4 regions of the Streptomyces sp. NPDC088400 genome follow, and region 3 is predicted to be linked to each of the others. Evidence: riboswitches for the same ligand, from Rfam matches in the RefSeq annotation. Region 3 holds a riboswitch; each other region holds the start of a gene.
The links. Region 3 has a riboswitch for cobalamin ahead of metE (5-methyltetrahydropteroyltriglutamate--homocysteine S-methyltransferase). Riboswitches for the same ligand answer to the same signal wherever they lie in the genome.
Positions count from the first base shown of each region.

Region 1: another riboswitch for cobalamin. It lies ahead of ACIQD6_RS25210 (cobalamin biosynthesis protein); the one in region 3 lies ahead of metE (5-methyltetrahydropteroyltriglutamate--homocysteine S-methyltransferase).
Region 2: another riboswitch for cobalamin. It lies ahead of ACIQD6_RS04120 (ABC transporter substrate-binding protein); the one in region 3 lies ahead of metE (5-methyltetrahydropteroyltriglutamate--homocysteine S-methyltransferase).
Region 4: another riboswitch for cobalamin. It lies ahead of ACIQD6_RS03570 (ribonucleoside-diphosphate reductase subunit alpha); the one in region 3 lies ahead of metE (5-methyltetrahydropteroyltriglutamate--homocysteine S-methyltransferase).

Region 1 is NZ_JBIVMZ010000010.1:243,396-246,886, reverse strand. Features, by position in the region: gene ACIQD6_RS25220 (anion permease) at 1-948, shown strand, start outside; gene ACIQD6_RS25215 (hypothetical protein) at 961-1,212, shown strand; cobalamin riboswitch at 1,400-1,545, shown strand; gene ACIQD6_RS25210 (cobalamin biosynthesis protein) at 1,580-2,662, shown strand; gene ACIQD6_RS25205 (cobyric acid synthase) at 2,659-3,491, shown strand, end outside.
Region 2 is NZ_JBIVMZ010000001.1:907,137-910,627, reverse strand. Features, by position in the region: gene ACIQD6_RS04125 (FecCD family ABC transporter permease) at 1-465, opposite strand, end outside; gene ACIQD6_RS04120 (ABC transporter substrate-binding protein) at 612-1,736, opposite strand; cobalamin riboswitch at 1,802-1,988, opposite strand; gene ACIQD6_RS04115 (DNA-binding response regulator) at 2,087-2,743, shown strand; gene ACIQD6_RS04110 (LysR substrate-binding domain-containing protein) at 2,821-3,491, opposite strand, start outside.
Region 3 is NZ_JBIVMZ010000016.1:148,371-151,861, reverse strand. Features, by position in the region: gene metE (5-methyltetrahydropteroyltriglutamate--homocysteine S-methyltransferase) at 1-2,086, opposite strand, end outside; cobalamin riboswitch at 2,250-2,450, opposite strand; gene ACIQD6_RS31730 (alpha/beta hydrolase family protein) at 2,932-3,491, shown strand, end outside.
Region 4 is NZ_JBIVMZ010000001.1:785,643-789,133, reverse strand. Features, by position in the region: gene mctP (monocarboxylate uptake permease MctP) at 1-1,112, shown strand, start outside; gene ACIQD6_RS03575 (Uma2 family endonuclease) at 1,186-1,770, opposite strand; cobalamin riboswitch at 1,863-2,005, shown strand; gene ACIQD6_RS03570 (ribonucleoside-diphosphate reductase subunit alpha) at 2,151-3,491, shown strand, end outside.

The DNA.
Region 1 (3,491 bases), on a different contig from region 3:
CTCATCGGCGCCACTCTGATGTCCGTCGGCACCTCCGGGGTCAACGGCGGAGTCGTCATCACCAAGGTTCTGATCCCCGCGCTCGCCGCGCCGGTCGTCGCCGGTCTCGCCGCGCTCCTCGCCACCCGGCTGACCTACCGGATCGGCCGCCGTACGGACGACAAGGCGACCGCCAAGGGCTACCGCGCCGGACAGATCGCCTCCGCCGGTCTCGTCTCGCTCGCCCACGGCACCAACGACGCGCAGAAGACCATGGGCGTCATCACCCTCGCGCTGGTCACCGGCGGCGTGCTGTCCCCCGGCTCCAACCCGCCGCTGTGGGTCATCGTCTCCGCCGGCATGGCGATCGCGCTCGGTACGTACCTGGGCGGCTGGCGCATCATCCGCACCATGGGCAGCGGGCTCACCGACCTCCGGCCGCAGCAGGGCTTCGCCGCCCAGACCAGCGCCGCGACGGTCATCCTGGCCTCCTCCCACCTGGGCTTCTCGCTCTCCACGACCCAGTCCTGCTCCGGCGCCGTGATGGGCGCGGGCCTGGGGCGCAAGGGCGGGGTGGTCCGGTGGTCCACCGCCACCCGGATGTTCGTCGCCTGGTGCCTGACGCTGCCCGCCGCCGGCCTGGTCGCCGCCGGCGCGGAGTTCCTGACCGGCCAGGGCACCTGGGGCATCGCGGTCGTCGCCGTACTGCTCGTCGCGTTCTCCGCCGCCATCTGGCTCGCGTCGCGCCGCCGTCCGGTCGACCACACGAACGTCACGCCGGGCGAGACCGGGACGGACGGAACGGGACCGGACTCCGGGATCCCCGAGCCGGCCGATGTCGTGACCACCGCTGTCGCGGCCGTCTCCCCGCCGCCCGTCACGGCCGGCACAGCCGCCCAGGACCTCTCCACCACCATCCAGGCCCCCGCGGGCCCCGCCGGCGAGCCGGCGCGAACCGCCTCGGTGTAAGGGAAGAACCGCATGAACATCGACTGGGCGGCCCTCGGTTCCGTCTTCGGCGTCAGCCTGCTGGCCACGGTCGGCCTCGTGGGCCTGTTCACCCTGGGCATCGTGGGCCTCGCCAAGCAGGAGACCGTGGGAACGGCTGCGCAGGGCGCGGGCGACTCCGTACGCGCGGGCGGCTCCGTGGCTCTGGCGCGCGCGGGCGCGTACGCCTGCTTCGCGCTGTGCGCGGCGGCCGTGGCGTACGGCATCTACATGATCGTGGCCTGACCTCCGCCACCTCCCCCTGAGACAACACCAGTCCCCTGAGACAACACCAGCCGGTCCCGGCGCACTTCGGGTGCGCCGGGACCGGCTTTTTCGAAGAGCCCTCGCCGGAGCGCGGAGAACGGGTGGTGTCGCGCGTCATGTGGGGCTCGGCACACTGTCCCGTCGCAGGTCAGGGAGGAGTTGACGGGTGTTCGCGCACCGTGGTGGACTGCCGAGGCCATACACGGCGGCATGAAAGAGGAAGCCGGTGCGAATCCGGCGCGGTCCCGCCACTGTCACTGCGAGCCACGTCTCCAGGAGCCAGGAACTCTTGCCGCCGCGTCACGTCGAGCCAGGGCGCGGACCCTGAGTGAGGACACCATTCGCCATGCCTGGCTGCGGTTCGGCCGCCGATCGGGTCTTCGCTTACGGCGCCACCCTCGGCCTCCTGGGCGACCGGCTGTTCGGCGATCCGCGCCGGGGGCATCCGGTCGCCGCGTTCGGCAGGGCCGCGGGGGCTGTTGAGCGGACACTGTGGCGCGACCACCGCGGGTGGGGCGCGCTGCACACCGCCGTGTGCGCCGGTGGCGCCGCCGGAATCGCGGCGCTCGCGGCCCGAGGAGTACGGGGGATACAGGGGGTACGGAGCCGTCGTACCGGCTCCATCGGCTCTGTCCCTTCCTTCACGTCGGCCTCTTCCGTCACATCCATGGCACTGACCGCCGCCGCCACCTGGGCCGTCGTCGGCGGCACCACGCTGGGCCGGGAGGCCCGCGCCATCGGCGGGGCACTCGCCGCCGGGGACATCGACGCGGCCAGGGAACGACTGCCTCATCTGTGCGGGCGCGACCCGCAGGCACTCGACGGACCCCAGATCGCGCGGGCCGTCGTGGAGTCCGTCGCCGAGAACACCTCCGACGCGGTCGTGGGCGCGCTGGTGTGGGGAGCGGTCGCGGGAGTACCGGGTCTGGTGGGGTTCCGCGCGGTGAACACCCTGGACGCGATGGTGGGGCACCGGTCGCCCACGTACCTCCGGTTCGGCTGGGCCTCGGCCCGGCTGGACGATGTCGCCGGCTGGCCCGGGGCCCGGCTGACCGCGGCGCTGGCCGTCGTGGCGGGCGGCGATCCTCGCGGCGCGCTGCGTGCGCTGCGGCAGGACGCCCGTACGCATCCGAGCCCCAACGCGGGCCCGGTGGAAGCGTCGTTCGCCGGGGCGCTGGGCGTACGGCTCGGGGGGACGCTCGCGTACGGCGGGCGGGTGGAGCACCGGCCCGTACTGAACGAGGCGGGGCGGCCCGTCGAGGTCGCGGACATCGAGCGGGCCGTGCGCCTGTCGGGCCGGGTGAACGCCCTCGCGCTCGCGGTGTGCGTCGTGGGACGTTTCGCGGGGCGGTTCGCGTACGGCGCTCTGCGGCACAGGACTTCAGCCAGGACATCGGCCGGAACATCGGCCGGAAAGGTGCGGGGATGAGCCGGGGCAGGCGCGGCGGCGGGCTGCTGATAGCCGGGACCACCTCCGACGCGGGCAAGAGCGTGGTCACGGCGGGGATCTGCCGCTGGCTCGTGCGCCGGGGCGTGAAGGTGGCGCCCTTCAAGGGGCAGAACATGTCCCTGAACTCGTTCGTGACACGCGAAGGCGCGGAGATCGGGCGGGCGCAGGCGATGCAGGCCCAGGCGTGCCGGGTGGAGCCGACCGCGCTGATGAATCCCGTTCTGCTCAAGCCGGGCAGCGACCGCAGCAGCCAAGTGGTGCTGATGGGGCGGCCGGTGGGCGAGTTGAGTGCCAAGGGCTACCACGGCGGCCGGCAGGAAGCCCTGCTCGGGCCTGTCCTGGAATGCCTGGAGGAGCTACGGGGCACGTATGACGCGGTGATCTGTGAGGGGGCGGGCAGTCCGGCCGAGATCAATCTGCGCCGTACCGACATCGTGAACATGGGCATCGCGCGGGCCGCGCGGCTGCCGGTGGTCGTGGTCGGGGACATCGACCGCGGCGGGGTCTTCGCCTCGTTCTTCGGGACGACCGCGCTGCTGAGCCCCGAGGACCAGGATCTGATCGCGGGCTATCTCGTCAACAAGTTCCGGGGCGATGTGTCGCTGCTGGAGCCGGGCCTGGAGATGCTCCGCGGGCTGACGGGCCGGTCCACGCTGGGCGTGCTGCCGTGGCGGCACGGGCTGGGCATCGACGAGGAGGACGGGCTGCGGGTCTCGATGCGCGGCGCCGTACGCGAGTCCCTGGTGGCTCCCCCGTACGGCGAGGACGTGCTGCGGATCGCGGTCTGCGCCGTACCGCTGATGTCGAA
Region 2 (3,491 bases), on a different contig from region 3:
CGTATGACTGAGCAGCAGCACGAGCGCGAACGAGCACAGGGCTCCGAGGAACGCGCCGCCCGAGATGGACAGCGCCCCGCCGCCGACGCCGAGCACGACGACCACGACCGCGCCGGTCGAGGCCCCTGAGGAGACGCCCAGGACGAAGGGGTCGGCGAGCGGGTTGCGGAGCAGGGACTGCATCACCGCCCCGCACACGGCGAGTCCGGCGCCGCAGACGGCGGCGAGCAGGGTGCGGGGCAGCCGTAGGTTCCAGACGATCCCGTCCCGGATCGGTGTGAGGCCGGAATCCCCCCAGCCGATATGGGTGGCCACCACGGACCAGACGTCGCCGACGCGGATGTTCGCGGGGCCGATGGTGATCGCGACGGCGACGGAGAGGAACAGCGCGGCGATCCCGCCGGCCCAGAGGAGGCCGTGCCGCAACCGGCGTATGCCTGAGGCGCGTACACCCGTGCCGCGTATGCCTGATCCGCGTACGCCTGAGCCGCGTACGCCTGAGCCGCGTACGTCCGGATCAGGTACGTCCGGATCAGGTCCGTCCGCACCTCGTGCCTCGGGGGCCGCCGGAACCCCCGTGGCCTCCCGGGACCGCTCCGTACGTTCGACCGTCACTTCGCGGGCGCGATCTCGCGCAGCTTCGCCGCGACCTTCTCGACGCCCTCGACCGTTCGGATGGTCGGGTTCATGGCCTGGCCACTGAGCAGGACGTAGCGCTTGTGCTTGACGGCGTCCATGTTCTGGGTGGCCGGATTGGACTCCAGGAACTCGATCTTCTTCTCGGCGGTCTCGGCCGTCTCCGACTTACGGGTGAGGTCGCCGATCACCAGAACGCTCGGGTTACGGTCCGCGACCGTCTCCCAGTTGATCTGGGGCCACTCCTCGTGGTTGTCGTCGAAGACGTTCTTCGCCCCGACGGCGTTGGTGATGATGCCGGGAGCGCCGCAGCAGCCGCCCATGTACGGCGACTCGGAGTTGGCGAACCAGTAGAGGAGGGTGGGCTTTCCGGCCTTCTCGCCGTCCGCGGCCTTCTCGTCCGTCCCGCCCTTCGCGGCATCGATCCCGGCCGTGGCCTTCGCCATCCGGCTCTTGAGCCCGGCGACCACCTTCTCGCCCCGCTCCTCGACACCGAAGACCTTGGCCAGGTCGCGTACCTCGCCGTAGACGTCGTCCATGCTGAGCGGCGTCGAACGGGCTCCGTCGCCGTCGCCGCTGTTGTCCTTGGTGCAGTCGGACGGGGAGACGTACGTGGGTACGCCCAGATCCTCGAACTGCGGGCGCGTGGCCACACCGCCCTTGCCCAGCGTCGATTCGAAAGACGAGGCCACGAAGTCGGGCTCGGTGTCCAGGACCTTCTCGAAGGAGGGGGCGTTGTCCGCCAGCCGCTTCACGCGGGCGTTGGGCTTCTCCAGCCCCTTCATCAGCGGGTCGGTCCAGGTGGCGGTGCCCACCATCCGGTCGGCGAGACCGAGGGAGAGCATGATCTCCGTCGTGCCCTGGTTGAGCGAGACGGCACGGCTGGGCGCCACGTCGACCCGTACCTTCTGTCCGCAGTTGTCGAGGGTGCGGGGATATCCGGCGGCGTCACTGCCCGACGTGGACGCGTCGGACGTGGACGCGTCGTCGGAGGAGCCCCCGCCGCCGCAGGCCGTCAGGAGCAGTGCCCCGGCGAGAAAAAGGGTGGCGTGACGGACGGTGGCACGGGTGCGGGTGCGGGCGGAGCGCGCGATCGGCACGGAAGTTCCTCTGCGTCGAGGGCCCATGCGCGGAGCCCGGTCGTACGGTGCTCCCCCGCCACAGGTCGAGGACGGAGGCCGCCAGCAGGTCTTCGGACTCGGGATCCCCCGGACGAGACGCCTTCCCGGACAACTCAGCTGTCCAGTGGCCGATGCCACGCCCGTCACCCTTACCGCTGCGCGTCAGTTCCGGATTTCCACCGGATTCCCTGACCCACGTACATGGGTTCGACTGGCCTCGGCAAGCTATCACAGGAGATTTTCCAGCCAGATTCGCCCTCGGCCAGGTCCGCCGGAGCACCGGTCGAAGGGGCTATTTGTCAGGCAGGGCCCAGGAGGGACCATGGGGCATGCCGGAAAACGAACCAGTGAGCGTCGCGCTGATCGACGACCATCCCGTCGTCCTCGCCGGGATCGAGTCCTGGTACGCCGCGTCACAGCGGCCGATCACGGTGACGGCCAAGGGGCCCGGCCTCTCCGTGGCCATGTGCGGGGCCGGCCGGGACGCGGATGTGGTGGTGCTGGACCTTCAGCTCTCCCACGGGGTGCCCGCCTACCCCGAGTTGAAGCAACTGGTCGCGCAGGAACGGCAAGTGATCGTCTACACGATGCAGGACAGTCAGGAGACCGCGCTGACCTGCCTGGATCTGGGGGCGTTCACGTACCTGACGAAGGCCGAGGGGGAGAATCACCTCATGGCGGCCACGCTGGCGGCGGCCGACTGCCGTCCCTACACACCACCGGCGCTGGCCGGTGCTTTCGGCAGCGACGCGAGGAAGGGCCGGCCCGCGCTGACTCCGCGTGAGGTGGAGGTGCTCCTGGAGTGGTTCCAGTCGGAGTCCAAGGCCATGGTCGGGGAGAGCCTGGGCCTCTCCGTCCGTACGGTGAACACCTACCTGGAGCGCGTACGGATCAAGTACGCCAACGCGGGGCGGCCGGCGACGACGAAGGCGAATCTGGTCGCGCGGGCCATTCAGGACGGACTGACGTCGCTGGACGAGCTGTAGAGGTACCGGCCCGCGAGTTGGGGAGGCACGGCCCAGGCCGAGCCGTGCGGTCGCCGACCACGACGGCCGCGAGGCGCTCAGTCGCGGTACGCGGCCGTCGCGATCCGGACGAACGACCGGATCAGCGGGTTCGCGTCACCCTCGTTCCACGCCGCCACCACGCGGCTCGGCGCCATGTCGCTCAGTGGAACCGCGGTCAGCTCCTCCGGTGAGTCGTGCGTGAGCGGGGTCATCCCGACCGTGCCGTTCCAGAGCACGGCCTGCCGGCACTCCTGGACGACACGTACCACCGGACCCTCGCGAGGTTCGCCCCCGTTCCAGTACGACTGCCAGACCGGGTCGGTGCCGTCCGGGAACCGGAACCATCTCCGGTCGGCCAGATCGGCCAGCTTCAGGCGGTCGCGGCCGGCCAGCGGATCGTCGGCGCGCAGCACCGCGCCCACCGGGTCGGCGCGCAACTCGTGCACCGTCAGGCCGGTCTCGTCGAACGGCCCGCGGGTCAGGGCGACATCGACCAGTCCCGCGCGCAGCCCGCAGGTCGGATCGGTCAGGTCGGTCTCGCGGACACGGACCTCGACGCCCGGATGCCGCCGGCGGTACGCGGCGGCCAGCCGCGTCGCACCCCGGTCGGAACCGTCGCCCAGGATGCCGACGGTGATGTTCGCGGCGCCGGCCGCCGCGGCCACCCGCACGCGCACCCGGTCGGCCCGGCCGAGCAGCGTACGCGCCTCGTCCAGCAGCGCCGTCC
Region 3 (3,491 bases):
CGTGGGCGGCGAGTTCGCGGGCGACCTGCATGTGGGAGCGGGCCGCCTCCAGGCTGATGACGTCGGCGTCGAGGTCGTCGATGGCCTGGACGATGTCGCCGAACTCGGCGTAGCACATGTGGGTGTGGATCTGAGTGTCCGGTCGTACGCCGCTGGTGGTGAGGCGGAACGACTCGGTCGCCCAGTCCAGGTACGCGGCGCGGTCGGCGGCGCGCAGCGGCAGTGTTTCGCGCAGGGCGGGTTCGTCGACCTGGATCACCGAAGTGCCGCTGGTTTCCAGGTCGTTGACCTCGTCGCGCAGTGCGAGGGCGACTTGGCGGGCCGTGTCGCCGAGCGGCTGGTCGTCGCGGACGAAGGACCAGGCGAGCATGGTGACGGGCCCGGTCAGCATGCCCTTGACGGGGCGGTCGGTGAGCGACTGGGCGTAGGAGGTCCAGCGCACCGTCATCGGTTCGGGACGCGAGATGTCGCCGGCCAGGACCGGCGGGCGGACGTAACGGGTGCCGTAGGACTGCACCCAGCCGTGCTGGGTGGCGAGGTAGCCGGTGAGCTGCTCGGCGAAGTACTGCACCATGTCGTTGCGTTCGGGTTCGCCGTGCACCAGGACGTCGATCCCGGTCTTCTCCTGGAAGGAGATGACCTCGCGGATCTCGTTCTCGATGCGCTGTTCGTACCCCGCCGTGTCGATCCGCCCCGCGCGCAAGTCCGCGCGGGCCGTGCGCAGTTCCGCCGTCTGCGGGAACGAGCCGATGGTCGTGGTCGGCAGCAGCGGCAGCTTGAGGTGGGCGCGCTGGGCGGCGGCACGCTCGGTGTACGGCTGGGAGCGGCGGCCGTCGGCGTCGGTGACGCCGGCGGTCCTGGCCCGTACGGCCGGATCGTGGGTGATCGCGGAGGTGGTACGGGAGGCGAGGTCGGCGCGGTTGGCGGTGATCTCCGCGGCGATGGCCCCGGTGCCCTGGGCCAGTCCCTTGGCCAGGGTGACGATCTCGGTGGTCTTCTGCCGGGCGAAGGCGAGCCAGCGCAGGATCTGCGGGTCGATGTCCCGCTCGGCCGCGGCGTCGATCGGAACGTGCAGCAGCGAGCAGGAGGCCGCCACGTCGACCCGGTCGGCCAGCCCGAGGAGCGTACCCAGGGTCGCGAGGGACTTCTCGTAGTCGTTGATCCAGATGTTGCGGCCGTTGACCACACCGGCGACGAGGCGCTTGCCGCGCAGTCCGCCGACGGCGGCGAGGTCTTCGAGGTTGGCGGCGGCCGCGTCGGTGAAGTCGAGCGCCAGGCCCTCGACCGGTGCCTTCGCCAGGACGGGCAGGGCCTCGCCGAGACGGTCGAAGTAGGAGGCGACGAGCAGCTTCGGACGGTCGGTCAGGCCGCCGAGGTCACGGTAGGCGCGGGCCGCGGCGTTCAACTCGGCGCGTGTGCGGTCCTGGACCAGCGCGGGCTCGTCGAGCTGTACCCACTCGGCGCCGGCGGCGCGCAGGTCGGCGAGGACCTCGGCGTAGACGGGCAGCAGCCGGTCCAGCAGGGTCAGCGGTTCGAAATCGGCCGCGACGCCGGGGGCGGGCTTGGCGAGCAGGAGGTAGGTGACGGGGCCGACGAGGACCGGACGGGCGGAGTGCCCGAGCGTGATGGCCTCTGTCAGCTCGGCGACCTGCTTGGCGGAGTCGGCGGTGAAGACGGTGTCGGGGCCGAGCTCCGGGACCAGGTAGTGGTAGTTCGTGTCGAACCACTTGGTCATCTCCAGCGGCGCCACGTCCTGGGTGCCGCGGGCCATCGCGAAGTAGCCGTCGAGCGCGCCGGCCGTGACGGCGTCACGGTGCCGCTCGGGTACGGCGCCGACCATCACGCTGGTGTCCAGGACATGGTCGTAGTACGAGAAGTCGCCGGTCGGCACCTCATCGACGCCGGCGTCCACCAGCTGCTGCCAGTTGGCCCGGCGCAGGGCGGCCGCCGTCTCCCGCAGGGTCCGGGCGGTGACGCGGCCCTTCCAGTAACCCTCGATGGACTTCTTCAGTTCCCGGTTCGGGCCTTGGCGGGGGTAGCCGTACACGGTGGCCCGTGCTGCCGCGGCCGCGGACTTCGCTGTCACGGAAATCTCCTTCGCGAGATGACTCCTTGAGATCCCGGAGACGGGACGCGAGCGCGAAGGGGTGACGAACCCGACGGACCCATGTCACGCCTGGGGGCGCGCTCGTCCGTCCGGTATGTACGCCGACCCGCCCACGAGGTCACCGGGATATCCGTACGCGATCGGTCACGTACGGGCAACGGGCAGGTCTTCGGACTCGCGGGCACATCTGCCGGGGCAGATTCCTACTGGCCGTCGCTTCCCGGATCCTCGGCCGGATCCAGTGCGTATGACGGCGGTCGTTCCCGCTCACCGCTGCGGGGCAGTCCCGGATTCCCACCGGGTTCCCTCTTACGACGCGCCTGCCTGGCGGACAGGGCGAACCAGCTGCACCCGCCAGCCTAGGGCGTAGGCAACCCCTCGGTCGCCCCCGCCCACATTCCGGAGCGTGACATGAGACACGGAATCTGTGGCGACGGGTGGGAAATCGCAGGTCAAGCACCCATGTCCCGCTTCTGCTCACGCCTCACCTGCCCCGTCCGCGCACCGGCTCCACCGTCGATTCCCTTGCCTTCAGGATTCACCGGACTCACCGGAGTGATCAGAGAGCAGGCCCTAGGGTCTTTCGTTTGGATCAGGCCGGATCAGGGAGCGGGGTCTGGTGCCGTGGATCGCAAGGCGGAGGAGTGAGGCGACGCGGAGCGTCGTGGAGTGACGACAACGCGGCGAGGCGCGGTGCCAGGGCACGCGAGCCCGGCAAGATCCAAACGAGAGGCCCTAGGGGGACCCCTGACCAGCCTGTCCCACTGACGTTTCGGGGGATAGCTCCATGTCTCACGGCTACCGGCAACCCACATGATCAACGCATGAGTAAGCGACGACGCAAGCATGTACGGGTTCTTGTCTCCGGCACAGCCGTCCTTGGGATGACCACAGCGCTGGTCACGCCGGCTGTGGCCACCGAGGCGCACAGCCGGCCCATGGAGGCAGGGGCCATCCTGACCGTCGAGGAGGAGAGCACCGTTTCCGCGGCCACGGTGGCCGAGAGCCTGAAGAACGCCGGAATCGACAACTCCCAGGTCCGGTACGACGTGACCTGGTACCGAGTCCTCTACCGCACCACCGGCAGCGACGGCGCCCCCACCGTCGCCAGCCAGCTCGTCGTCCTGCCGCGTAGCCAGGACCGCGCGCTGCCCGTCGTCTCCTGGCTGCACGGCACCACCGTCTACAAGGGCGATGTGGCCTCGGTGAATCCGAACTCCAGCGACCGGCGCGCTGCCCTGCTCTTCGCGTCCACCGGGCGGGCGGTCTCCGCCCCCGACTATGTCGGCCTCGGCAAGGGCGACGGATTCCACCCCTACGGAGACCCGGGGGCCACCGTGGCCGCCTCCGTCGACGGACTGCGCGCCGCGCGGACCCTCGCCCA
Region 4 (3,491 bases), on a different contig from region 3:
CGCTGCTGATCGCCTTCGGCGTGCTCGCCGCGTACACCTACTCGTCGGGGCTGCGGGCGCCCGCGCTGATCGCGTTCGTCAAGGACGGTCTGATCTACCTCGTGATCGTCGTCGCGATCATCTACATCCCGATCAAGCTGGGCGGCTTCGACGACATCTTCGCCAAGGCGGGCGAGGCGTTCTCGCAGGAGAACCCGGCGACCGGCCAGCCCAGGGGCGCCCTCACACCGGGCGAGGCCGGGCAGTGGGGCTACGCCACGCTGGCGCTCGGCTCCGCGCTGGCGCTCTTCATGTATCCGCACTCCATCACGGCGACGCTCTCCAGCCGCAGCCGCGAGGTGATCCGGCGCAACACCACGATCCTGCCGCTGTACTCCCTGATGCTGGGTCTGCTGGCGCTGCTCGGGTTCATGGCGATCGCCGCCGGGATCAAGGTGGACAACGGCCAGCTGGCGATCCCGCAGCTCTTCGAGAACATGTTCCCCGACTGGTTCGCGGGCGTGGCCTTCGCGGCCATCGGCATCGGCGCGCTGGTGCCCGCCGCGATCATGTCGATCGCCGCCGCGAACCTCTTCACCCGCAACATCTACAAGGACTTCATCAAACCGGACGCGACTCCGGCGCAGGAGACCAAGGTCTCGAAGCTGGTCTCGCTGCTGGTGAAGGTGGGCGCGCTGGCCTTCGTCCTGACCATGGACAAGACGGTGGCGATCAACTTCCAGCTGCTGGGCGGCATCTGGATCCTCCAGACGATGCCGGCGCTGGTCGGCGGCCTGTTCACCCGCTGGTTCCACCGCTGGGCGCTGCTCGGCGGCTGGGCGGTCGGCATGGTGTACGGCACGGCGGCGGCGTACGGCGTGGCCAGCCCCACGCAGAAGCACTTCGGCGGCTCGTCCGCCGAGATCCCCGGGCTCGGTGAGATCGGCTACATCGGCCTCACCGCGTTCGTCCTCAATGTGGTCGTCACGGTCGTGCTGACCTTCGTCCTGCGGGCGGCCAAGGCACCGGAGGGCATCGACGAGACGAGCCCGTCCGACTACACGGCGGACGCCGGTGACGCGGGCGTGCGGGTCGAGCTGCCGACCCCGACGGAGAGCGCCCCGACCCGCTGACCGTTCCGTACCGTACGACTCGGTGGGCCGCCGGACTGTTCCGGCGGCCCACTCGGCTGTCAGGACTCGGCTGTCAGCGCACCCAGTTCTTGAGCTGCTCGGTCTCCAGCGTGATGCCGACGGGATCGGGGAGAGTGATCTCCTTGCCGAACGGCACCGTGAGGACGATGCCGTACCGAGCCCCGGACGGCGCGCTGTGGACCGTCACCTGACGGTGCTCCCGGTCGATCAGCAGATACACCGGGATGCCGGTCCGGGCGTACGCGCGCGGCTTCTCCGCCCGGTGCCCGTGGTCGGTGCCGGAGTCGTACGTCGTCACCTCGACGGCCATCAAGACCGGCGCGGGATCTGCCCATTCGCCCTGGCCGACGAAGGCTTCACTCGGCGCGAGCGAGCCGTCGGGGCGGGCGCGGCCCTTCCGGCACTCCTGCACCTTGAGTCCTTGTTCGGGGTGGAGCCAGAGCTCGGGACGGGACTGCGTACAGATTCGCGTCAGCCACTGGATGATCCGTCCGTGGTCCCCGTCCGGCATCACCCTGCTCCTGACCCTCCCGTCGATGAGTTCGAGCCGGATGCCGCGCGTCGCGCGGGCGAGTATCCGGGTGGCCTCGTCGAACTCCTCGGAGAGGACCTGACTCTCGTAATCGATGGCCGTCATGGGGAGACCTCCTTGTCCTGACGACGATAGCGGGGCGGTGTGACAGTCAGTGACCGTGAGCTCACGACACAACATCTGGGGGGTGACACAGCAGCCACACCCCAGATGTATGCTCGACCTCGCTGTCACCGCAGGGGAATCCGGTGCGAATCCGGAACTGTCCCGCAACGGTGTGCTGTGGTGTGCTTTGTCATACCCGCGAGTCCGAACACCTGCTGACGGCGCATCCGGTTCGACCGATCCGGATGCCCAGACGTCCGGGCCTCGCGGTTGGGCCGGTGGACGCCGCGCGCCGCGCTGCCCGTTTCCGGGCCGTACGGTCGTGCCGCGACCCCCGTTTCCCTCCCGACGGCCCAGAGCCGAGCGAGGGAGAGCACCACGTGACCATCGCGCCAGCCGATCCGGCTTCAGGCCTTTCCGACATCTCCGAGGTCGCCGCGCAGGTGACCGACGGCCCCGGGACCGCGTTGCTGCGGACCCTGACGGACCTGACCGCCGATCTGCCGGACACCGACCCGGGCAGGGTCGCGGCCGCCGCGCTGCGCGGCCGTAACGCCCGGTCGGACGAGGCCGAGTTGCGGGGGCTCGCCACCGAGGCGGCCGCGGGGCTGATCTCCGAGGACCCGGCCTACTCCCGGCTCGCCGCCCGGCTGCTGACCCGCACCATCGCCGACGAGGCGGCGGGGCAGGGCGTGGTGTCGTTCTCCGGGTCCGTCGCGACGGGCCACCGCGAGGGCCTGATCGCGGACCGTACGGCCGCGTTCGTCACGCGCCACGCGGACCGTCTGGACCGGCTGATCGACCCGGCCGGGGACGACCGCTTCGGCTACTTCGGGCTGCGGACGCTCTACAGCCGCTATCTGCTCCGGCACCCGATCACCCGCCAGGTGATCGAGACCCCGCAGCACTTCATGCTGCGCGTCGCCGCCGGGCTGGCCGAGGAGCCGACGGACTCCGGCGCGGCGGACGCGGCACACAGCGCGAGCGTCCGCGCGCTGGACGAAGTCGCCGCGCTGTACCGGCTGATGAGCCGCCTGGACTACCTGCCGTCCTCGCCGACGCTCTTCAACTCCGGTACGCGCCACCCGCAGATGTCGTCCTGCTATCTGCTGGACTCCCCGCTGGACGAGCTGGACTCCATCTACGACCGCTACCACCAGGTGGCGCGGCTCTCGAAGCACGCGGGCGGCATCGGCCTCCCGTACTCCCGTATCCGCTCGCGCGGTTCACTGATCCGGGGCACGAACGGGCACTCCAACGGCATCGTGCCGTTCCTGCGCACCCTCGACTCCTCGGTCGCGGCCGTCAACCAGGGCGGCCGGCGCAAGGGCGCGGCCTGTGTCTACCTGGAGACCTGGCACGCGGACCTGGAGGAGTTCCTGGAGCTGCGGGACAACACCGGTGAGGAAGCCCGCCGTACACACAATCTGAACCTCGCGCACTGGATCCCCGACGAGTTCATGCGCCGGGTCGAGGCGGACGGCGTCTGGTCGCTGTTCTCGCCCGCCGATGTGCCGGAGCTGGTCGACCTGTGGGGCGACGAGTTCGACGCGAGGTACCGCGAGGCGGAGGCGGCCGGTCTGGCCCGGAAGGCCATCCCCGCCCGGGAGTTGTACGGCCGGATGATGCGTACGCTCGCCCAGACCGGCAACGGCTGGATGACCTTCAAGGACGCCTCGAACCGTACGGCCAACCAGACCGCCGAGCCCGGCCACACCGTC